DNA from 3 places in the Streptomyces sp. NPDC049915 genome. Region 1 is predicted to be linked to each of the others. Evidence: riboswitches for the same ligand, from Rfam matches in the RefSeq annotation. Region 1 holds a riboswitch; each other region holds the start of a gene.

Region 1 (7,181 bases):
AAGCGTGAACGGTATCTGACGCGGACCATTGTGGACCGTGGGACTGACAAGCCGGGCGCGGACCCGGCCCCGGCGTACGAAGCAGTGCCCGCGCACCCGACTCCGGCTGCGTGAAGCGGCGCCCGTACACCCGGCCTTCCGGCACCGCGCGGCCGTAGGGGAGCGCCCGAGTCGGGGCGCCGGATCCCCGGCCGTGCCGACCCGCGCACGACGATCGTCCGCAGGCTACGCGATCTCGCTGTCGGCGTACCTCGTGCGGGAACTTCGCCGCCGGTCCGCGCGCTTGCATACAGTGGCAGGACGGCAGGAAACGCGCGGTTTCACGACCGCTTCCGCGATGGAAGGGACGTACATGCCCATGGGTCACACGGCTACAGCCGAGGCAGGCTCCGGCGGACTGACAGCAACCGAGCACCGCCTGGCCAACGGCCTGCGCGTGGTGCTCTCCGAGGACCACCTGACCCCGGTCGCGGCGGTGTGCCTCTGGTACGACGTCGGCTCGCGCCACGAAGTCAAGGGGCGTACGGGTCTGGCTCACCTTTTCGAGCACCTGATGTTCCAGGGCTCCGCCCAGGTCAAGGGCAACGGTCACTTCGAGCTGGTGCAGGGCGCCGGCGGGTCGCTGAACGGCACCACCAGCTTCGAGCGCACCAACTACTTCGAGACCATGCCCGCCCACCAGCTGGAGCTCGCGCTCTGGCTGGAGGCCGACCGCATGGGCTCCCTGCTGGCCGCCCTGGACGAGGAGTCCATGGAGAACCAGCGCGACGTCGTCAAGAACGAGCGCCGCCAGCGCTACGACAACGTCCCCTACGGCACCGCCTTCGAGCGGCTGACCGCCCTCGCCTACCCTGAGGGCCACCCCTACCACCACACCCCGATCGGCTCCATGGCGGACCTGGACGCGGCCACCCTCGAGGACGCCCGCCACTTCTTCCGCACCTACTACGCGCCGAACAACGCGGTCCTGTCGGTCGTCGGCGACATCGACCCGGAGCAGACCCTCGCCTGGGTCGAGAAGTACTTCGGCTCCATCCCCGCCCACGACGGCAAGCCCGAGCCGCGCGACGGCACGCTGCCCGAGGTCATCGGCCGGCAGCTGCGCGAGGTCGTCCGCGAGGAGGTCCCCGCGCGGGCCCTGATGGGCGCCTACCGGCTGCCGCACGACGGCACACGCGCGTGCGACGCGGCGGACCTCGCGCTGACGATCCTCGGCGGCGGTGAGTCCTCCCGCCTGTACAACCGGCTGGTGCGCCGGGACCGTACGGCTGTCGCGGCCGGCTTCGGGCTGCTGCGCCTCGCCGGGGCGCCCTCCCTGGGCTGGCTGGACGTGAAGACGTCCGGTGACGTCGAGGTGCCGGTCATCGAGGCCGCGATCGACGAGGAGCTCGCCCGGTTCGCCGCGCAGGGCCCCACGGCCGAGGAGATGGAACGCGCGCAGGCCCAGTTGGAGCGCGAGTGGCTGGACCGGCTCGGTACCGTCGCCGGCCGCGCCGACGAACTGTGCCGCTACGCCGTCCTGTTCGGTGACCCGCAGCTCGCCCTCACCGCCGTTCAGCGCGTGCTCGAGGTGACGCCCGAGGAGGTGCAGGAGGTCGCCAAGGCCCGCCTGCGCCCCGAAAACCGCGCGGTGCTCGTGTACGAGCCGAAGACCCCGGAGGCCGCACCGGACGCCGATGTGCCCGAGGACCCTGAGCAGGAAGCGACCGTAGAGGCCGGCGACAAGAACGAGGAGACGGCCAAGTGACCGAGCTCGCCACGATGGACTTCCACCCCCAGCCCCAGGCGGGCGAGGCCAGGCCGTGGGCTTTCCCGGCCCCCGAGCGCGGCACGCTCGACAACGGCCTGACGGTGCTGCGCTGCCACCGCCCCGGCCAGCAGGTCGTCGCCGTCGAGGTGCTCCTGGACGCGCCCCTGGACGCCGAGCCCGCCGGCCTGGACGGCGTCGCCACGATCATGGCGCGCGCCTTCTCCGAGGGCACGGACAAGCACTCCGCCGAGGAGTTCGCCGCCGAGCTGGAGCGCGCCGGCGCCACCCTCGACGCGCACGCCGACCACCCGGGCGTCCGCCTCAGCCTGGAGGTGCCCGCCTCACGGCTGGCCAAGGGCCTCGGCCTGCTCGCCGACGCCCTCAGGGCGCCCGCCTTCGCCGACAGCGAGATCGAACGGCTGGTGCGCAACCGCCTCGACGAGATCCCGCACGAGCTGGCCAGCCCGGCCCGCCGCGCCGCCAAGGAGATGTCCAAGGAGCTCTTCCCGGCGGACTCCCGCATGTCGCGCCCGCGTCAGGGCACCGAGGAGACGGTCGCAGCCGTCGACGCGGCCGCCGTACGCGCCTTCTACGAGCGGCACGTGCGCCCCGCCACCGCGACCGCGGTGGTCGTCGGCGATCTGACCGGCCTCGACCTCGACGACCTCCTCGGTGACACCGTGGGCGCCTGGACGGGCTCGCGCACCGAGCCGCGCCCCGTGCCCGCGGTGACCGCCGACGACACCGGCCGCGTCGTCATCGTCGACCGCCCCGGCGCCGTCCAGACGCAGCTGCTCATCGGCCGGATCGGCCCCGACCGGCACGACCGCGTGTGGCCCGCCCAGGTGCTCGGCACGTACTGCCTGGGCGGCACCCTCACCTCCCGCCTGGACCGCGTCCTGCGCGAGGAGAAGGGCTACACGTACGGCGTGCGCGCCTTCAGCCAGGTGCTGCGCTCCGCCCCCGACGGCACGGGCGCGGCGATGCTCGCCATCAGCGGCTCCGTGGACACGCCGAACACCGGTCCGGCGCTGCACGACCTCTTCACGGTGCTGCGCACCCTGGCGGCGGACGGCCTGACGGACGCCGAGCGCGACGTCGCCGTGCAGAACCTCGTCGGGGTGGCCCCGCTGAAGTACGAGACCGCGGCCGCCGTCGCGGGCACGCTCGCCGACCAGGTCGAGCAGCATCTGCCCGACGACTACCAGGCGACCCTGTACCGGCAGCTCGCCGCGACCGGCACCGTGGAGGCCACGGCGGCGGTCGTGAACGCCTTCCCCGTGAACCGTCTGGTGATCGTCCTGGTCGGGGACGCGGCGCAGATCAAGGAGCCCGTCGAGGCCCTCGGGATCGGCGACGTCACGGTGGTGAGCGCGGAGTAGCCGCACACGCGCGTGGGGCCCTGGTGTCTGACGGAGCACCAGGGCCCTTGCCGTGCCCCCGGGGCTGTTTGTGATTGAAGGCGCCGCATCCCACATATGCCCGAATTGGGGCGGAGGTTGCCTTTCTGGCCTGTGGGATGCGCTACAAAACGCCTGTTTCGTTTGAGGATTGAAGGTCGATCACCGTAGCTTCGTCCGGGCTGTCCGTCAGGCATAGCGCCGCACCCGCGGCACCGGACAGTCATCGCCGAGTCCCCGTACGGCGCGAGCCAGGGGAGCCGGGGACCCACACGTCCCTGGGGTGAATCGGGCGCCCGCGAGGGTGCTCGTAGGAGACCTTCCTGCTCCGAACCCGTCAGCTAACCCGGTAGGCGAGAGGGAAGGAAAGGACAAGCCACCACATGGCGTTCGTCAGCGCCACCGGGAAGCACCGTCGTCCCAGCCGGATGAAGCGCACCACCGCGCAGGCCGCCGGAATCGCCGCGCTCACCACCACCGGCGTCATCGGCACCCTCGCGGCCCCCGCCCTCGCCGCCGACACCTCCGCCGAGCAGACCGGTCTGCTCCCCGTGATCAGCGTCGACGACTCGCTCGCCGCCCAGATCGACGCCCAGGCGGAGGCCCAGAAGCAGGCCGCCGAGCAGAAGGCCATCGAGGAGGCCGCACGCGAGGCCGCCGCCGAGCGCGCCCACGAGGCCAAGGAGCGCGCCGCCCGTGAGGCCGAGCGCAAGCGCCTGACCACCTTCGTGGCCCCGATCGCGCACTCCTACGTCTCCACCGGTTACGAGGCCAGCAGCTCCCTGTGGTCCTCCGGCCACCACACCGGCATCGACTTCCACGCCGCCACCGGCACCACCGTGCACGCGGTGGGCTTCGGCACCGTCGTCGAGACCGGCTGGGGCGGCGCCTACGGCAACCAGATCGTCATCCGCATGCACGACGGCACGTACACCCAGTACGGGCACCTGTCGTCGATCGGTGTCGTGGTCGGCCAGCAGGTCGTCGCCGGCCAGCAGATCGGCCTGTCCGGCGCGACCGGCAACGTCACCGGCCCGCACCTGCACTTCGAGGCGCGCACCAGCCCCGAGTACGGCTCCGACATGGACCCGATCGCCTATCTGCGTGCGCACGGCGTGAACGTCTGACACCCGAGCACGGCACCCACTCCGGGAAGCCCCGGCGCATCGCGCCGGGGCTTTCTCCGTTTTCCGGCCCTTCGTCCCCGCCTCTTCATACCCGCCTCTTCGTCCCGGAGAACCCCGGCGAGGTGACCAAAAAATATCCATGGAATCCGGCCTGCCGTCGGAAATTCGGCCCCCTTGGAATAGAGTCACGGAACACGCGTCCATCGTCGGCGTTTCACGGGGATCAAGGCGGAGGTCGGACATGCGTATTCCGGCGCACTCGGTGTGCACGGCGATCCGGGACGACATCGTCGCCGGTGTCCATGAGCGCGGCAGCCGGCTCACCGAGGAACTCCTCGCCCGCCGGTACGGCGTCTCCCGGGTGCCCGTGCGGGAGGCGTTGCGCACCCTGGAGGCCGAGGGCTTCGTCGTGACGCGACGGCACGCGGGCGCGTGCGTGGCCGAGCCCACCGAGCAGGAAGCGGCCGACCTGCTGGAGATGCGGATGCTGCTGGAGCCGCTCGGTGTGGCGCGGGCCGCCCAGCGGCGTACCGAGGCGCATCTGAAGGTGCTGCGCGGCCTGGTGCGGCTCGGTCAGGACCGGGCCAGGCACGGAACCGGCGACGACCTGCGCTCCCTGGGCGGCTGGTTCCACGAGACGCTCGTCCAGGCGTGCGGCAGCCAGGCGCTGACCGCCACGCTCACTCAGCTGCGCCACAAGATCGCCTGGATGTACGCCGTGGAGCCGTCGGCCGACCCCGTCAGGTCCTGGGCCGAGCACGGCGCGATCGCGGACGCGGTGGCGCGCGGCGACGGGGAACGCGCGCGTGCGGTCGCCGCCCTGCACACCGAGCGTTCCACCGCCGCGTACCGGCTGCGCTTCTTCGGCGGAGACCGACCCGAGCGTGTGAGAAGTTCGCAACACCCCGTAAACACGTCGGGCCTACGGCATTAACACGCGCGCCGTATACAAAGAGAGGGATATGTGCGCCCGCTGAAAGGGGTGCCATTTTATCGGGCTCGCCTTTTCCCTCGTGCCGTCAATTTCCGTCCGCGTCGCCTCATGGTGGACGGGAAAAGCGAAGCCGCGCCGGCCCTGAAAGGACGACGCGGCTTCTTTTATGCGTGACTCGGACGGTCAGGCGTGACTCAGACGGTCTCGGGGAGCTCCTCGAGCCCCTCGGAGACCAGCTTCGCCAGACGGTCCAGGGCGGCGTCCGCGCCCTCGGCGTCGGAGGCGAGGACGATCTCCTCGCCACCCTGGGCGCCCAGGCCGAGGACGGCCAGCATGGAGGCCGCGTTGACCGGGGTGCCGCCGGCCTTGGCGATCGTCACCGGGACGCCTGCGGCCGTGGCGGCTCGGACGAAGATGGAGGCGGGGCGGGCATGGAGGCCCTCGGCCCAGCCGACGTTGACGCGGCGCTCAGCCATGTGTTGCTGCCCTTCAGTTTCTCAGGGTTGTCTAGACCAGTTTCCCATATGGTGAAGCATGCCCGGAGAGGTCCTGCGACCCCATCCGGACGCGATCACCGGGCCGCGGCCTCGACCCGGCATCCGTCCTCCACAGAGTGCCCCGCGCCGTTGTCGTACGCGAGCCGTACTCTGGGCCCCATGCAGAGCGCGTCGGACAGGCAGGAGTACCCCGCTCACTGGGAGGCCGACGTGGTGCTGCGCGACGGCGGCACCGCGCGGATCCGCCCCATCACCGTCGATGACGCGGACCGCTTGGTCAGCTTCTACGAGCAGGTGTCGGACGAGTCGAAGTACTACCGCTTCTTCGCGCCCTACCCGCGTCTGTCCGCGAAGGACGTCCACCGCTTCACACACCACGACTTTGTGGACAGGGTGGGACTCGCGGCCACGATCGGCGGCGAGTTCATCGCCACCGTACGCTACGACCGGATCGGCGTGAACGGAATGCCCGCGTCCGCACCGGCCGACGAGGCCGAGGTCGCCTTCCTCGTCCAGGACGCCCATCAGGGCCGCGGCGTCGCCTCCGCCCTGCTCGAACACATCGCCGCCGTCGCCCGCGAGCGCGGCATCCGCCGCTTCGCCGCCGAGGTGCTGCCCGCCAACACCAAGATGATCAAGGTGTTCACGGACGCCGGGTACACCCAGAAGCGCAGCTTCGAGGACGGCGTCGTGCGCCTGGAGTTCGATCTCGAGCCCACCGAGCGCTCCCTCGCCGTGCAGTACGCGCGCGAACAGCGCGCCGAGGGCCGCTCCGTGCAGAGGCTGCTGATGCCCGGCTCGGTCGCCGTGGTCGGGGCCGGTCGCACCCCCGGCGGCGTCGGCCGCAGCATCCTCGCCAACCTCCGCGAGGCCGGCTACACCGGCCGTCTGCACGCCGTGAACCGCGCCTTCGGGCCCGACATCACCGAACTCGACGGCGTCCCCGCCCACCGCTCCGTGCGGGAGATCGAGGGCCCGGTCGACCTCGCCGTCGTCGCCGTACCCGCCGGCCATGTGCCGCAGGTCGTCACCGAGTGCGGCGAGCACGGCGTGCAGGGACTCGTGGTGATCTCCGCCGGATACGCCGAGAGCGGCCCCGAGGGACGCGAGCGCCAGCGCGAACTCGTCCGGCAGGCGCGCACGTACGGCATGCGGATCATCGGCCCGAACGCCTTCGGCGTGATCAACACCTCGGCGGCCGTCCGGCTGAACGCCTCCCTGGCGCCCGAGATGCCGCGCCCCGGCCGCATCGGCCTGTTCGCCCAGTCCGGGGCCATCGGCATCGCCCTGCTGTCCCGGCTGCACCGGCGCGGCGGCGGCGTCACGGGCGTCACGGGCGTGTCGACGTTCGTCTCCTCCGGCAACCGCGCGGACGTCTCCGGCAACGACGTCCTGCAGTACTGGTACGACGACCCGGACACCGACGTCGTCCTGATGTACCTGGAGTCCATCGGCAACCCACGCAAGTTCACC
Region 2 (7,181 bases), on a different contig from region 1:
ATGTCCACGCGCGGGCGTGCGTCGTTGTTGCGCATGTCCGCCTTGGTCACGCCGCGGGTGGACTCGATCGCGGTGAACCGCTTGCCGAGGCCCAGCCGCTCCGGCAGCCCGTCCTCGAGGGCGAGCGGGGCGACGAAATTGACCGAGTTCGACGCCGGCGCCCGGCCGATCGCCCCGTACATCGGGCGGGGCAGGATGGGCTGCGGGGTGGGGATGGAGGCGTTGGCGTCGCCCATCTGCGCGTAGGCGATCTGACCGCCCTTGATCACGAGGAGCGGCTTGACGCCGAAGAACGCCGGCTCCCACAGCACCAGGTCGGCGAGCTTGCCGGTCTCCACGGACCCGATCTCGTGGGCCATGCCCTGGGCGAGCGCCGGGTTGATCGTGTACTTGGCGACATAGCGGCGTACCCGCTGGTTGTCGGCGCGGCCGTCGCCGGGCAGGGCGCCGCGGCGGCGCTTCATCACGTGCGCGGTCTGCCAGGTGCGCATGATCACCTCACCGACCCGGCCCATGGCCTGGGAGTCGGAGGAGATGATCGAGATCGCGCCCAGGTCGTGCAGAACGTCCTCGGCGCCGATGGTGGAGGGCCGGATCCGGGACTCGGCGAACGCCAGGTCCTCCGGGACGGCCGGGTTGAGGTGGTGACACACCATCAGCATGTCGAGGTGCTCCTCGACGGTGTTGACGGTGAACGGCCGGGTCGGGTTCGTCGAGCTGGGCAGCACGTGCGGCTCGGAGACGACCGTCATGATGTCCGGTGCGTGCCCGCCGCCCGCACCCTCGGTGTGGTACGAGTGGATGCCGCGCCCGGCGATCGCGGCGAGCGTGTCGCCGACGAAACCGGCCTCGTTGAGGGTGTCGGTGTGGATGGCGACCTGCACGCCGGTCATGTCCGCCACGGTCAGCGCGGCGTCGATGACGGCCGGGGTCGCGCCCCAGTCCTCGTGGATCTTCAGGCCCGCGGCGCCGCCGCGGATCTGGGACAGCATCGCCTCGTGCGAGACGGTGTTGCCCTTGCCGAGGAAGCCGACGTTGACGGGGTAGGCCTCCATCGCCTCGAACATGCGGGCGAGGTGCCAGGGTCCGGGCGTGACGGTGGTCGCCTTGGAGCCCTCGGCGGGTCCGGTGCCACCGCCGACGAGGGTGGTGATGCCGGAGGCGAGGGCCTCGTCGGCGACCTGGGGGCAGATGAAGTGCACGTGCGCGTCGATGGCGCCGGCGGTCAGGATGCGCCCGTTGCCCGCGATGACCTCGGTCTCGGGGCCGAGTACCAGGTCGGGGTGGACGCCGTCCATGGTGTCGGGGTTGCCGGCCTTGCCGATGCCGGTGACGCGGCCGTCGCGGATGCCGACGTCGGCCTTGATCACGCCCCAGTGGTCGACGATGACGACGCCGGTGATCACGGTGTCGGGGGTGCCGTCCGCGCGGGTCGCCCGGGACTGGCCCATGGACTCGCGGATGACCTTGCCGCCGCCGAAGACGGCCTCGTCGCCGGAGCGTCCGGGGCCGCCGGAGCGGTCCTCCTCGATCTCGATCAGCAGGTCGGTGTCGGCGAGCCGGATGCGGTCGCCGGTGGTCGGGCCGAACAGGTCGGCGTAGGCGCCGCGGGAGATCTCAGGCATCGAGGGCACCTCCGACCTGGCCGCGCAGGCCGGACACCACGCGGGCACCGGCGAGGGGGACGAGTTCGACGTCGGCCGGCAGACCCGGCTCGAAGCGCACGGCGGTGCCGGCGGCGACGTTCAGCCGCTTGCCGTGGGCGGCGGCACGGTCGAACTCCAGGCCGGGGTTGGCCTCGGCGAAGTGGTAGTGGGAGCCGACCTGGACGGGCCGGTCTGCCGCGTTGAGGACGGTCAGCCGGGTGACCTCGAGCCCTTCGTTGCACACGACGGGGTCCTCGGCGAAGAGGAACTCTCCGGGAATCATGGCGGGTCCCCCGTCAGATGATCGGCTCGTGGACGGTGACGAGCTTGGTCCCGTCCGGGAAGGTGGCCTCGACCTGCACGTCGTGGATCATCTCGGCGACGCCTTCCATGACGTCGTCCCGGGTGAGCAGCTTGCGTCCGGTGGCCATCAGCTCGGCGACGGTGCGGCCGTCCCGGGCGCCCTCGAGGATGTGGGAGGTGATGAGGGCGACCGCTTCGGGGTGGTTGAGCTTGAGGCCGCGGGCCCGGCGCTTGTCGGCCACATCGGCCGCCACATGGATGAGCAGTCTCTCCTGCTCGTGCGGGGTCAGTTGCACGTCCCACCTCACAGTCCTTGCTCCGGACCGTGCGGGGTCCGGCTGCCGCAGCCACCGCGACGGGACAGGTGTAACACACAGACAAATTTCCCGACCGCGCTCAATTGCGGGCAGAAAAGCCCCTGGTGGCGTGGGTCGGGAGGCTAGCCCGTCGGAGTTTCAACGACGTTAACCAGCCTTTGATGATCACATGACCGGCGGCAGACCGTCCCCATACCCGACGAGGACCGCCGGGTCAGTGGGCGCACTGCCGAGACGGACTGACCATCTGCTCCTGCGCGGACCCTCCGCCTCCCGCAGATCCTCGAGTCGCTCCCCGGTCCCGGCCTTCCGCCGCTGCCCGCCCTCACCCCAGCCGAGGGTGAGTTGACCGACCGTTACCTGGAGGTCGTCGACCTGCCCGGCGGATCAATTCGGCCTGCCCCGGCGACACCTACCGGGTGCTGCGGGCCGCGCGGGCGCTCGTCGGCAAGGCCGTGGCGCAGCGCGCCGTGCTGACGCTGACGCACCAGCGCACCGTGCCACCGCGGGACGGGAGTTGAGCAAGCCCCGAGCTGAGTTCAAACGGACCGAACGACGTACCCACTATCGGCCTATCCGCACGCCTTTTTTTCGGGGGGTCCGAGTTGCGCAACAGGCGGGACGAGAGGGCGGAATGAAGGGTTCCGCCGCTGGTCCGGGGCTCGCAGGACGAGTGGACTCCCCATCGAACACAGGCGTGTCCACCCGAACGGGTGAGTGGTGAGGAACACCACAAATACCCGGTTCCGTTGGGATTTTCGGACAGTTGTGGGCCAAGATCCCTGACTGACGACAAGCCCCCGCCACAACGGCGGGGCGATCCGGGCGGACGCCGAGTCCTGCCGCCGCCCGGATGACCGGTCGACAGGAGTGGATCGGCAGGAGTGGAGGACCCAAGCACGACGGGTCGCCGGAACGGTCATGCCACGACCGGGCCGAGCTGCCCTTGGGGTGAAGCCGCGTCAGCGGCCGGGCTACTTCGCCAGCCCGAATCCGACAGGTCATCCTTCACAGGCGGCTGACGAAGGGTTGCGCATGACTGCGCTCAATCGTGTCCCGTCGCTCATGGCCCGGGCCGGTACGGCTTCCGCCCTGACCATCGCCGCGATGGGCAGCTCGATCGTGGTCCCGGGCCTCGCCTCGGAGGCCGCCGCCGCGACGCCGGCGACCAAGGCGCTGCAGATCGCCGCGTCCAAGAAGGGCGCGCCGTACCAGTGGGGCGCCACCGGGCCGCGGCGGTTCGACTGCTCGGGACTCACGCTGTACTCGTTCAAGAAGGCCGGCAAGAAGCTGCCGCGGACGGCCGCCCAGCAGTACAACAGGACGCGCCACATCCCGGCCCGCAGCCGCAAGGCCGGAGACCTGGTGTTCTTCCACTCGGGGTCGAACGTCTACCACGTCGGCATCTACGCCGGGAAGAACAAGATCTGGCACGCCCCGAAGACGGGTGACGTGGTGCGCCTGCAGAAGATCTGGACCAGGAGTGTCTGGTACGGCCGGGTGAGCTGACCGGCCGGCCCTCCTCGGTCGTGCCGTCCGCCGGCGCGCCGTGGCTCAGCCGAGGAGGGCCGGCAGCGGCTCCCAGCCGTGCTCAGCGCGTTCCTGCCGCCCCGCCGGACGTCGACGACAGCCGCCCGGCGGGGCGGGGTTCCCAGGGCCGATGTGACGTGCCGTCGGCTCAGCAGGGATGTGGCTTCGGTTCCGCCTGGCCCGGTGAGGGGACCGGCTCGGGGGGAAGCGCCCAGGGCAGTTCGATGGCGACCGTCTTGCCGCCCTCGCGGGTGGGGCGGACGCGGAGTCTGCCGCCGCACTCGGCGGCCAGCCAGCGGATGATGACCATGCCGCGGCCGTTGTCCTGCTGGACGGCCGCAGGCAGCCGCTTGGGGAAGCGGGGGTGACTGTCGGTGACGCCGATCCGCAGCAGTTCGTCGCGGTCGAGGACGACGTCCACGGTGAACGTCGGGGATTGCCCGAACGTGTGCTGAACGGAGTTCGTGGCCAGTTCGGAGACGATCAACCGGATGCTGTCCGCCAGCTCCGCGTCCGACGGCAGACCCCATTCCGCCAGGGTGCCGGCCACGAAGCCGCGGGCCGCGGACACCGAGGCGGGATCGCTCGGCAGAGTGATGGATGCTTCCAGGTGGTCTGCCATGGCGACGTCGTCCCTTTCCCACGGGACCGCAGTCCGGCACGGAGCCGGTGGTTCGAGTACGGTCCCGGACTGGTGCTTCGCCGCCAGAGTGCCATCACCGCACCGCTCACGGAGGCGATCCACCAAGTTATGCATATATCTGTCGCTCGAAGCGGTGAACTCTGCCACGGCGGACCGTGTCCGGGCGGCTCGGACGGAGTAAGGAGGGGCGCATGCAGCATGGTCCCGCGGTGCGCCGCCGGAAGCTGGGCGCCGAATTACGCGCGCTGCGCGCCCGGGCGGGACTCACCAGCGGGGAGGCGGCCCGGCTGGTGGGCTGGCACCAGTCGAAAGTCAGCCGGATCGAGACCGGCTCGAGTGGCGCGAAACCGTCCGACGTGCGCTTACTGCTGGACGCGTACGGCGTCGACGACGACGAACTGCGTGACCTGCTGCTGGTGCTGGCGGGCTCCCAGATCGGCGGCCGGGAGCACTGGTGGCATGCCTACCGCGGGGTGCTGCCCCCCACGTACCGCGACTTCATCAGTCTGGAGTCGCAGGCCAGCGCGATGCGCACGCTGGAGACCTCGGTCGTGCCGGGGCTGCTGCAGACACCCGCCTACGCCCGCGCGGTGACCCGGGCGGCCGTCGGCGCGGTGGACGAGGAGCGGCTGGACGCGCTGGTGGAGGTGCGTCTGGCCCGCCAGGGCGTGCTGCACGCGCAGCCTCCGCTGAGGCTCAGCGCCGTGCTGGACGAAGCGGTGCTGCGCCGGGAGGTGGGCGGTCCGGAGGTGATGGCGCAGCAGTTGCGGCGGCTCCTTCAGGCGGCGCAACTGCCCCAGGTGCGGTTGCAGGTGCTGCCGTTCTCCGCGGGGGCGCATGTCGGCATCACCGGGCCTTTCGTTATTTTCTCATTTCCGAGCACTTCTGATCTGGACGTGGTTGTTCTCGACAACATGACGAGTAGCCTCTACCTCGAACGGAAAGAAGACCTCGGGGCCTACGCGGAGGCCTTCAACTCCCTTCGGATCCACGCCCTTTCCCCCGAGGACTCGTTGGATTTCATCGCCTCACTAGGTGACGGCGCGTAAGGAGGCACCATGACCGCACTGCCTCGGAACGTCTTTTCCAGTACCGATCTGCACGACGTGCGCTGGCAGCGCAGCAGCTACAGCACCGGAGCGAACAACTGCGTCGAAACGGCCCGGCCGGCCTCTGGGCCATGGGCCGGGCTGCTCGCCGTACGCGATTCCAAGGCCCCGGACGGGCCGGCGCTGCTCTTCTCCCCCGGGAGCTGGGCGACGTTCACGGCCGCCGTGCGCCGCGACTGAGCACGGCACACACCGGGCGAGGGCACGGCCGTGCACGCCGACTCATGGCCGCGTCTCGCCGATCACCTGCACAGCGCGTTCGATCTGATCCCCGGTCAGGTCCGCACGGGCGGTCAGCCTGAGCCGTGAGATGCCGTCGGGTACGGAAGGAGGTCGGAAGCAGCCCACGGCCAGGCCGGCCGTCCGGCAGTCGGCCGCCCAGCGCACGGCCAGCTCAGCGGACGGAGCGCGCACCGAGACCACGGCGGCGTCCGGCCGTACCGCCTGATGACCCGCGGCCGTCAGCCGGGCGTGCAGCTCGGCGGCCACCGTGCGCGCCCGCGCCGCCCGCTGCGGCTCGCGGCGCAGCAGCCGCAGGGCCGCGAGGGCGGCGCCCGCCGCGGCCGGGGCGAGTCCGGTGTCGAAGATGAAGGTCCGGGCCGCGTTGAGCAGATGCTCGATCACCCGCGCGGGCCCGAGCACGGCCCCGCCCTGGCTGCCGAGCGACTTCGACAGCGTCACCGTCACGACCACGTCGTCCGCCCCGGCGAGCCCCGCCGCGTGCGGCGCGCCGCGCCCGCCGTCGCCGAGGACACCCAGGCCGTGGGCGTCGTCGACCACCAGGCCCGCGCCGGACTCCCGGCACGCCGCGGCGAGCTCGGCCAGCGGCGCGGCGTCGCCGTCCACCGAGAACACGGTGTCCGACACGGCGATCGCGGTGCCCTCGTGCGTGCCGAGCGCCTTGCGTACGGCGTCCGGTTCGGCGTGCGCGACGACCTGGGTGGTGCCGCGGGCCAGCCGGCAGCCGTCGATGAGGGAGGCGTGGTTGCCCGCGTCGGAGACGATCAGCGAGCCGTGCGGTGCCAGCGCGGTGACCGCGGCGAGGTTGGCGGCGTAGCCGGAGGAGAAGACGAGGGCCGCCTCGAAGCCGCAGAACTCCGCGAGCTCGCGCTCCAGCTCCGTGTGCAGTTCGGTCGTGCCGGTGACCAGGCGGGAGCCGGTCGCGCCGCCGCCCCACGTCCGCGCGGCCCGTGCCGCGCCCTCGGTGACCTCCGGATGGCGGGCCAGACCCAGGTAGTCGTTGCTCGCCAGGTCCAGCAGCGGCGTGTCGGCGGGGCGGGGACGCAGGGTGCGCACAAGTCCCGCCCGGCGGCGCGCGTCCGCCTGCTCGTCGATCCAGCCGAACGCCATGGGTCCTCCGGGGATTTTGTAGGCAGTGGACAGACACTAGCGGGACACACCGCAGCTCAGGATGTGGCAATACCCACACCTCGAACGGCCTTGTTTGTGCGAACTCTCCTTGGCCTGACCTACCCCCGTAAGACAGGATCAGCTCCCATGGACCTGCTGAACACGCTGGTGGACAAGGGACTGCGGCGCGAGCTGCCGACCCGCGAGGAAGCCCTGGCCGTCCTCGCCACGACCGACGACGAACTGCTCGATGTGGTGGCCGCGGCCGGCAAGGTGCGCCGGC
Region 3 (7,181 bases), on a different contig from region 1:
GTCCGGCAGGCGCGGGGCGGTCTCCACGACGTCGGGCTGCCCGCAGGGGCACCGGTGGGCGATCGCGCGCAGCCCGCGCGGCGGCCGGCCCAGCTGCTGCTCGAAGGCCGCCACATCCGCGTCGGTGGGCTCGGTGCGCGGGGTGGACGGCGGGGGCGTTTCCACTACGAAGTTCTCTCTTGTCGAATTACTGGTCGGAGGCGTCGGCCTTGTCGACCCCGTCCCAGACGTTGGAGTACCAGGGGCGGTCCGCCGAGCCGAGTTCGGTGTGCGCCTGCTTGGCGGCGTCCGGGTCGACCACGACGTAACCGGTCTCCCCCGGCATCACATAGTGCAGCCGCTGCCGGATCTGCTGCGCTGCGAAGGAGTCGTCCTGCCAGCGCGCCTTGAGGTCGCGCAGCTGCTCCACGCGCTGCCTGGCCTGCTGCTTCTGCCGTTGCAGATCGGCGATCTCGGCGCGCTGCGAGACGTACTGGCGCATGGGGTAGGCGAGCGCCACGATCAGTGAGCACACCACCAGCGCGAGCAGTGCCGCGCGGCCGGTGAGCCGGGAGCGGCGGGCCTGCCGTTTGGTCTGGGAACGGTAGACGCGGGCCGCGGTCTGCTCGCCGAGCAGCCGGATCCTGGTCGCCGTGGAGAAACGGTCCCGGTCCTTCACGGCCATGCCGGCCTCCCCTTTCACACGCGCGTACGTCCCCGGACACGGTACGGGACCGAGTACGGGGACGTACGTACGACTGGCTAAGCCTTACGCCAGGATGGGTCAGCCCTTGGAGACCGCGCCCCGGAAGCGGGGGAACGCGCTGCGGCCGGCGTACACCGCGGCGTCGTCGAGGATCTCCTCGATGCGCAGCAGCTGGTTGTACTTGGCGACGCGCTCGGAGCGGGCCGGGGCGCCGGTCTTGATCTGGCCGCAGTTGGTGGCGACGGCGAGGTCGGCGATGGTGACGTCCTCGGTCTCGCCGGAGCGGTGGGACATCATGCACTTGTAGCCGTTGCGCTGGGCCAGCTCGACGGCGTCCAGGGTCTCGGTGAGCGAGCCGATCTGGTTGACCTTGACCAGCAGGGCGTTGGCGGCGCCCTCCTCGATGCCGCGGGCCAGGCGCTCGGGGTTGGTGACGAACAGGTCGTCACCGACGAGCTGGACCTTGTCACCGAGCTTGGCGGTGATGGTCTTCCAGCCCTCCCAGTCGTCCTCGAACAGCGGGTCCTCGATGGAGACCAGCGGGTACGCCTCGACCAGCTCGGCGTAGTACTCGGTCATCTCCTCGGCGGAGCGGTTCTTGCCCTCGAAGACGTAGGAGCCGTCCTTGTAGAACTCGGACGCGGCCACGTCGAGGGCGAGGGCGATCTGCTCGCCGGGGGTGTAGCCGGCCTCCTTGATCGCCTCGAGGATGAGGTCGAGGGCCTCGCGGTTGGAGCCGAGGTTCGGGGCGAAGCCGCCCTCGTCGCCGAGGCCGGTGGCCAGGCCCTTGGACTTCAGGACCTTCTTCAGGGTGTGGTAGACCTCGGCGCCCCAGCGCAGGGCCTCGGAGAAGGACTCCGCGCCGATCGGGGCGATCATGAACTCCTGGATGTCCACGTTGGAGTCGGCGTGCGAGCCGCCGTTCAGGATGTTCATCATCGGCACCGGCAGCAGGTGCGCGTTCGGGCCGCCCAGGTAGCGGAACAGCGGCAGGTCGCTGGCCTCGGAGGCGGCGTGGGCGACGGCGAGGGAGACGCCGAGGATGGCGTTGGCGCCCAGCGAGCCCTTGTTGTCGGTGGCGTCCAGGTCGAACATGGCCTGGTCGATCAGACGCTGCTCGGTGGCGTCGTAGCCGACCAGCTCCGGGCCGATCTGCTCGATGACGGCCAGCACGGCCTTCTCGACACCCTTGCCCTGGTAACGGCTGGCGTCGCCGTCACGCAGCTCGATGGCCTCGAAGGCGCCCGTCGAGGCGCCGGACGGAACGGCGGCACGCCCGGTGCTGCCGTCGTCGAGGCCGACCTCGACCTCGACCGTGGGGTTGCCTCGGGAGTCCAGGATTTCCCGGGCTACGACGACGTCGATGGACGGCACGAGCATCTCCTTCGTGGATGTGACGCTGAAAGTGCGGGGCTGGTGAGCCTTGCGACTAGAGCCTAACCGCCCCGGGGCCATCGGCCAGCCGACCGCCCGGCCCGTGGACAGACAGACCGTACCCATTGTTCACCGTCGGAACAAAGGGGGGTGGCGTTCTGGCTGAATATCCGGCGAACCAGCGGCAGACAAAACCCCGCCCCGGTGCGTACGGGGGAACACGCACCGGGGCGGGGAGCCCGTGGGGACGGGGAGCGGCCCTTGGTCTGCCGGCTGCCGCTTACTTCAGGTGCAGCTGCTGGCCCGGGTAGATCAGGTCGGCGTCCTGGACGATGTCCTTGTTCAGGTCGAACAGCTTCTTCCAGCCGCCGGCGACCTTGTGCTTCTCGGCGATGGAGCTGAGGGTGTCGCCCTTGACGACCTTGTACTCGCCGTCGCCCTTCTTGACCTTCTTGCCGGTCGGGGTGGTGACGGTCTTCGAGCTCTGCTTCTTCTGCGACTGCGCCGGGCGCTCGCTGGAGCGGGAGGCGCTCTGCTGCTCGGTGGAGCGCGTCGTGGTGGCGCCCTGGGAGGACGAGCCGCTGCTCTGGGAGGAGCTCGAGGAGGCGCCGCCTTCGTTGGGGGTGCTCGACAGGCCCGTGCCGCAGACCGGCCAGGCGCCCTTGCCCTGGGAGGCGAGGACCTTCTCGGCGACCTGGATCTGCTGCGCCTTGCTGGCCTGGTTGGCCTGCGGGGCGTAGGCGGTACCGCCGTACGCGGCCCAGGTGGAGGCGGAGAACTGCAGGCCGCCGTAGTAACCGTTGCCGGTGTTGATGGACCAGTTGCCGCCGGACTCGCACTGGGCGACCGCGTCCCACTCGGAGGTGGTGGCGGCGGAGGCGTTGCCGGCCGCCATCAGCGGAGCGGCGACGGCGGCACCGGTGACACCGGCGATCGCGATGGCGCGGGTGGCCTTGGAGGGACGACGGTGCTTGCCCTTGCCGGAAAACAGCATGGTGGATCCCCTCACCGACGCCTGCGAGGTGAGCTGTCGGGTTCGGGCCGGTTGAGTTGCCCGGCCACCCCTCCCCTGGAGGAGGTGTGGCTTCACCCCTAGCCGCTCCGGCTCAACTGCCGGGCACGGCACTTACCTTGGGTCCCCCGCTCCTGCCTGCGGCGCGTTAAGCGACGACTGTTCCCGTGCGGCCGCTGGCAGGATTCGGCGTTGCGGCCGGCCGGGGCTCGCGGTGGCGAGCGGTCATGACCGTAGACAGGCGATCGGCCGAATTTCAAAGACGATCACGGCTTCTGAGACTCATCCCACACTTTCACCAAAGCGGACATTAGTCTCGAAACGGGGCGTCAACTCCCGCTACTTTTCGCCCGTTTCGCCACCGACAAGCAGTGTCTGACCGGGCACGATGTGGCTCGGGTCGGCACCGATCGCGTCCTGGTTCTCCGCGTACAGAGCGCGCCACCCGCCCGCGACGCCAAGGGAGTCGGCGATGGACGTGAGGCTGTCCCCGTCGCGCACGGTGTAGCGCGAGGCGTGCCGGCCCGAGGCGGGCGCCGCGCTCGCTTCGGTCGCGTCCTCCTGTGCGCTGACGCCGCGGTGGCGGCCACCGCCGTCGAGGGCGCCGGTGTCGACGAGCCCCGAATCCCCGACGATCTGACGCAGGTTGTCCGGATCGTCGCCGTTTGCGGCACCGGTGGAGGCACTGTCGGACGGCTGCGAGGTGCCGGGCTCCGCACTTCCGGACGCACCGGCCTTGCCGGCACCGCCCGCGGACGGGGTGGTGGACGACAGGCCGTCAGAGGGCTGCGCGGGGCTGCCCGCGGAGGGAGCACCGGCCGCCGTACCGGAGGGCGTACCGGAGGAGTCGGGCAAGCCGGGCGAGTCCACCGAACCGGAGGTTCCGGATGATCCGGAGGTATCGGTGGATCCGGAGGTACCGGCCGAACCGGAGGAGTCGGGCGAACCGGTGGACCCGCTGGAGCCGGAGGAGTCCGAGCCGGAGGAGTCCGATCCGGCGGTAGCGCCGGCGGAGGCCGAGCCGCCGCCCGACGTGTCGCCCGGTACGCCCGTGTCGACGTCGGGTGCGGAGGTGTCGGCGGACAGGCCCGACGTCAGCCCGCACAGCGTCCAGTGGCCGACGCCCTGGTCGGCGAGGACCTTCTCGGCGACGGCTATCTGCTGCGAGCGGCTGGCGAGGTCGGGGCGGGCCGCGTACTCCAGGCCGCCGTGGCCCTCCCAGTCCTCCTGCGACAGGTGCAGGCCGCCGTACAGCCCGATTCCGGGGTTGTCGCTCCAGCGGCCGCCGCTCTCGCACTCGGCCACCTTGTCCCACGTCGTGCCGTCGGCCGCGTGGGCGCTCGCCGCGCCGAGCAGCGGGATGGCGATGGCGGAGCCGGTCACTCCGGCCGCGACGAGGAGTGCCGGAGCCTGACGGGGGCGACGGTGTCGACCGTTCCCGGGGAGCATGCGGTGACCTTTCGCGAGACAGCAGTGACCGGCGCGGCGCCTTGAGTCAATGGCGTCGCGCTGACGAGTGAACGTATCGGCAGACGATCGTCAGTCACAAGTTCATGCCGCGCAGATCACGTGAAGATCACAAAGTTGAAGAGGTGTCATTTTCCTGTGTGCCCTCGGGCGTGAACACCACGGGCAATTGCCGCAGCCCCCGCATGATGAGACCGCCACGCCAGCGCAAGTCGGCCGGTTCCGCGCCCAGTTGGAGGTCGGGCAGCCGGGTGAGCAGGGTGGCGAGGGCGGCCTGGCCCTCCAGGCGGGCCAGCGGGGCGCCCAGGCAGTAGTGGATGCCGTGGCCGTAGCCGAGGTGCTGGTTGTCACGCCGGGCGAGGTCCAGCACGTCCGGCCCGGGGAAGCGCTCCGGATCGCGGTCGGCGGCGGCCAGGACGACGAGGACGGGGTCACCGGGGGCGATGGCCTGCCCGCCGATGCTCAGCGGCTCGGTGGCGAACCGCCAGGTCGCCAGCTCCACCGGGCCGTCGAAGCGCAGGAGTTCCTCCACGCCGGTCTCCAGCAGCGCGCGTTCGCCCCGGGCGAGGGAGTCCTGCAGCCGGTGCCGCTGCTCGGGGTGGGTGAGCAGGGCGTAGGTGCCGTTGCCGATGAGGTTGACGGTCGTCTCGAAACCGGCGAACAGCAGGATGAACGCCATCGCCGCGGCCTCGTTCTCGGTGAGGTGCTCGCCGTGGTCCGAGGCGCGGATCAGGCCGGAGATCAGATCTTCGCCGGGGGCGGCTTCGGCGGGCAGGGCCTGCCGCTTCCTGTGGATCAGCTCGGCGAGGTAGCCGCGCATCTTCTTCACCGACCGGGCGACCCCGCCCCGCGGCCCTCCCCCGTGCCGGATCATCATCCCGGCCCAGTCCCGGAAGTCGTCCTGGTCCTCACGGGGGACGCCGAGCAGGTCGCAGATGGCGTAGATGGGCAGCGGGAAGGCGAACTCGTGGATGAGGTCGGCGGATCCCTTGTGCGCGAACTGGTCGATGAGGTGGTCGGTGAGCTCCTGCACGCGCGGCGCGAACTCCGCGACCCGGCGGGGCGTGAACGCCTTGCTGACCAGGCGCCGCAGCCGGGTGTGGTCCGGCGGGTCGATGTTCAGCAGGTGCGTCATCAGCTCCGCCTTGCGCTCCCCGGGGATGCCGGTCTTGCCCTTGGCGTGCGCCGGCTCGTCGTGGTGCGCCGGGTTCTTGCTCAGGCGCGGGTCGGCCAGGGCTTGGCGGGCGTCGGCGTACCGGGTGACCAGCCAGGCCTCCACCCCGCTGGGCAGCCGGGTGCGATGCACGGGCGCGTGCTCGCGCAGCCAGGCGTACGCGGGGTAGGGGTCGGCCGCGAACTCCCAGGTGAAGAGTTCGGGAGCGGTGTCGTCGGGGCGGAGCTGCTCGGTCACTCCTCGACCGTATCCGGATCCGGGTGGGCCTCGGCGTCGCGGTGTTCGGCGGGCGCCGCGGCGAGCGCGCCGGGGGCGACGCCCTCGGCCTCGCGGATCGCGTCCCGGTAGGCGCGGGCCGCCGCGCGCAGCGACGTCTCCGGGTCGACGCCGTCCGCCTCGGCGCGCGCGGCGAGCGCGAGCAGCTGGTAGCCGATGCCGTCGCCCTGCGGCAGCTCGACGTCCAGGCCGGCCGTGCGGGTGCGGGCGGCGAGCTTGGCGGCGAGGGAGAGGGCGGGCTGGTGGAGCGGGACGCCCTCGGTGACGGAGGCGCGCCGCTTCTCCTGCGCCTTGGTGCGCAGCCAGTGCGCCTTGACCTCCTCGGGGGTGGTGGCGGTGGCGTCCCCGAAGACATGCGGGTGGCGGTGGATGAGCTTGGCGACGATGCCGCCGGCCACGTCGTCGATCGAGAAGGGGGCGTCGGTGTCCTCCTCGGCGATGCGGGCGTGGAAGACCACCTGGAGCAGCACGTCGCCCAGCTCCTCGCGCAGTTCGTCGCGGTCGCCGTCCTCGATGGCCTCGACCAGCTCGTACGCCTCCTCCATGGCGTACTTTGCCAGGCCCTCGTGGGTCTGCCGCGAGGACCACGGGCAGGCGACGCGGATGCGGTCCATGACCTGGACGAGGTCCAGCAGGCGGGCGCCGGGCAGGTCGTAGGAGGCGGGCAGCAGCTCCAGCTCCGGCATGGTGACGCGGCCGGAGCCGGCCAGCCGGGCGAGGCCGTCGGTCAGCGCCGGCTCGCCCTCGCCGCTCGCCACGACCACGACGGTGCGGGCGCCTTCGCAGGCGGCGAGGAGTTCCTCGGCGGTCACGGCGGTCACCTCGACGTCGACGCCGGCGTCACGGAGGTAGGGGAGCTGGGGGTGGGCGTCGTCGGCGCACAGCACCCTGCCGGCCGTGCGGAGTGCCTTCCAGGCGGGCCAGGAGAGGAGGCCGGGGGCGACTCTGTGGCTGGTGGTGAGCAGAACGATGCGGCCGGGGTTCTCTGGGCGAGGTGCGTTCACGGTTCGAACGTACCGCCCACCAGCTCGGGAGGTGTCTGTGGGCGGGCGGGCGCGGGCGGTCTGTGGCTGGTCGCGCCCACGCGGCGGAGCCGCATATCAAAAACAGCCCCGCGCCCCTCGGGTGGGACACCTCGCCGTCGGCCGGGAGGTCCCGTTACGCCGGCTGCTGTGACGCCGCCGTCACGTCCT

What was found. Region 1 has a riboswitch for cyclic di-AMP ahead of AB0J12_RS22960 (M23 family metallopeptidase). Riboswitches for the same ligand answer to the same signal wherever they lie in the genome.
Positions count from the first base shown of each region.
Region 2: another riboswitch for cyclic di-AMP. It lies ahead of AB0J12_RS19720 (C40 family peptidase); the one in region 1 lies ahead of AB0J12_RS22960 (M23 family metallopeptidase).
Region 3: another riboswitch for cyclic di-AMP. It lies ahead of AB0J12_RS07710 (transglycosylase family protein); the one in region 1 lies ahead of AB0J12_RS22960 (M23 family metallopeptidase).

Region 1 covers NZ_JBFAMH010000013.1:76,507-83,687, reverse strand. The annotation lists gene AB0J12_RS22970 (pitrilysin family protein) at 353-1,747, shown strand; gene AB0J12_RS22965 (pitrilysin family protein) at 1,744-3,132, shown strand; cyclic di-AMP (ydaO/yuaA leader) riboswitch at 3,368-3,521, shown strand; gene AB0J12_RS22960 (M23 family metallopeptidase) at 3,534-4,277, shown strand; gene AB0J12_RS22955 (GntR family transcriptional regulator) at 4,519-5,211, shown strand; gene AB0J12_RS22950 (HPr family phosphocarrier protein) at 5,406-5,687, opposite strand; gene AB0J12_RS22945 (GNAT family N-acetyltransferase) at 5,868-7,181, shown strand, end outside.
Region 2 covers NZ_JBFAMH010000010.1:193,305-200,485, forward strand. The annotation lists gene AB0J12_RS19700 (urease subunit alpha) at 1-1,625, opposite strand, end outside; gene AB0J12_RS19705 (urease subunit beta) at 1,618-1,929, opposite strand; gene AB0J12_RS19710 (urease subunit gamma) at 1,943-2,245, opposite strand; partial or broken gene AB0J12_RS19715 (hypothetical protein) at 2,546-2,760, shown strand; cyclic di-AMP (ydaO/yuaA leader) riboswitch at 3,087-3,298, shown strand; gene AB0J12_RS19720 (C40 family peptidase) at 3,302-3,775, shown strand; gene AB0J12_RS19725 (ATP-binding protein) at 3,945-4,418, opposite strand; gene AB0J12_RS19730 (helix-turn-helix transcriptional regulator) at 4,631-5,488, shown strand; gene AB0J12_RS19735 (DUF397 domain-containing protein) at 5,498-5,728, shown strand; gene AB0J12_RS19740 (8-amino-7-oxononanoate synthase) at 5,771-6,898, opposite strand; gene bioB (biotin synthase BioB) at 7,046-7,181, shown strand, end outside.
Region 3 covers NZ_JBFAMH010000004.1:81,489-88,669, forward strand. The annotation lists gene AB0J12_RS07695 (DUF501 domain-containing protein) at 1-165, opposite strand, end outside; gene AB0J12_RS07700 (septum formation initiator family protein) at 188-664, opposite strand; gene eno (phosphopyruvate hydratase) at 764-2,059, opposite strand; gene AB0J12_RS07710 (transglycosylase family protein) at 2,340-3,053, opposite strand; cyclic di-AMP (ydaO/yuaA leader) riboswitch at 3,057-3,227, opposite strand; gene AB0J12_RS07715 (transglycosylase family protein) at 3,411-4,520, opposite strand; gene AB0J12_RS07720 (cytochrome P450) at 4,648-5,949, opposite strand; gene AB0J12_RS07725 (nucleoside triphosphate pyrophosphohydrolase) at 5,946-6,992, opposite strand; gene AB0J12_RS07730 (SurA N-terminal domain-containing protein) at 7,147-7,181, opposite strand, start outside.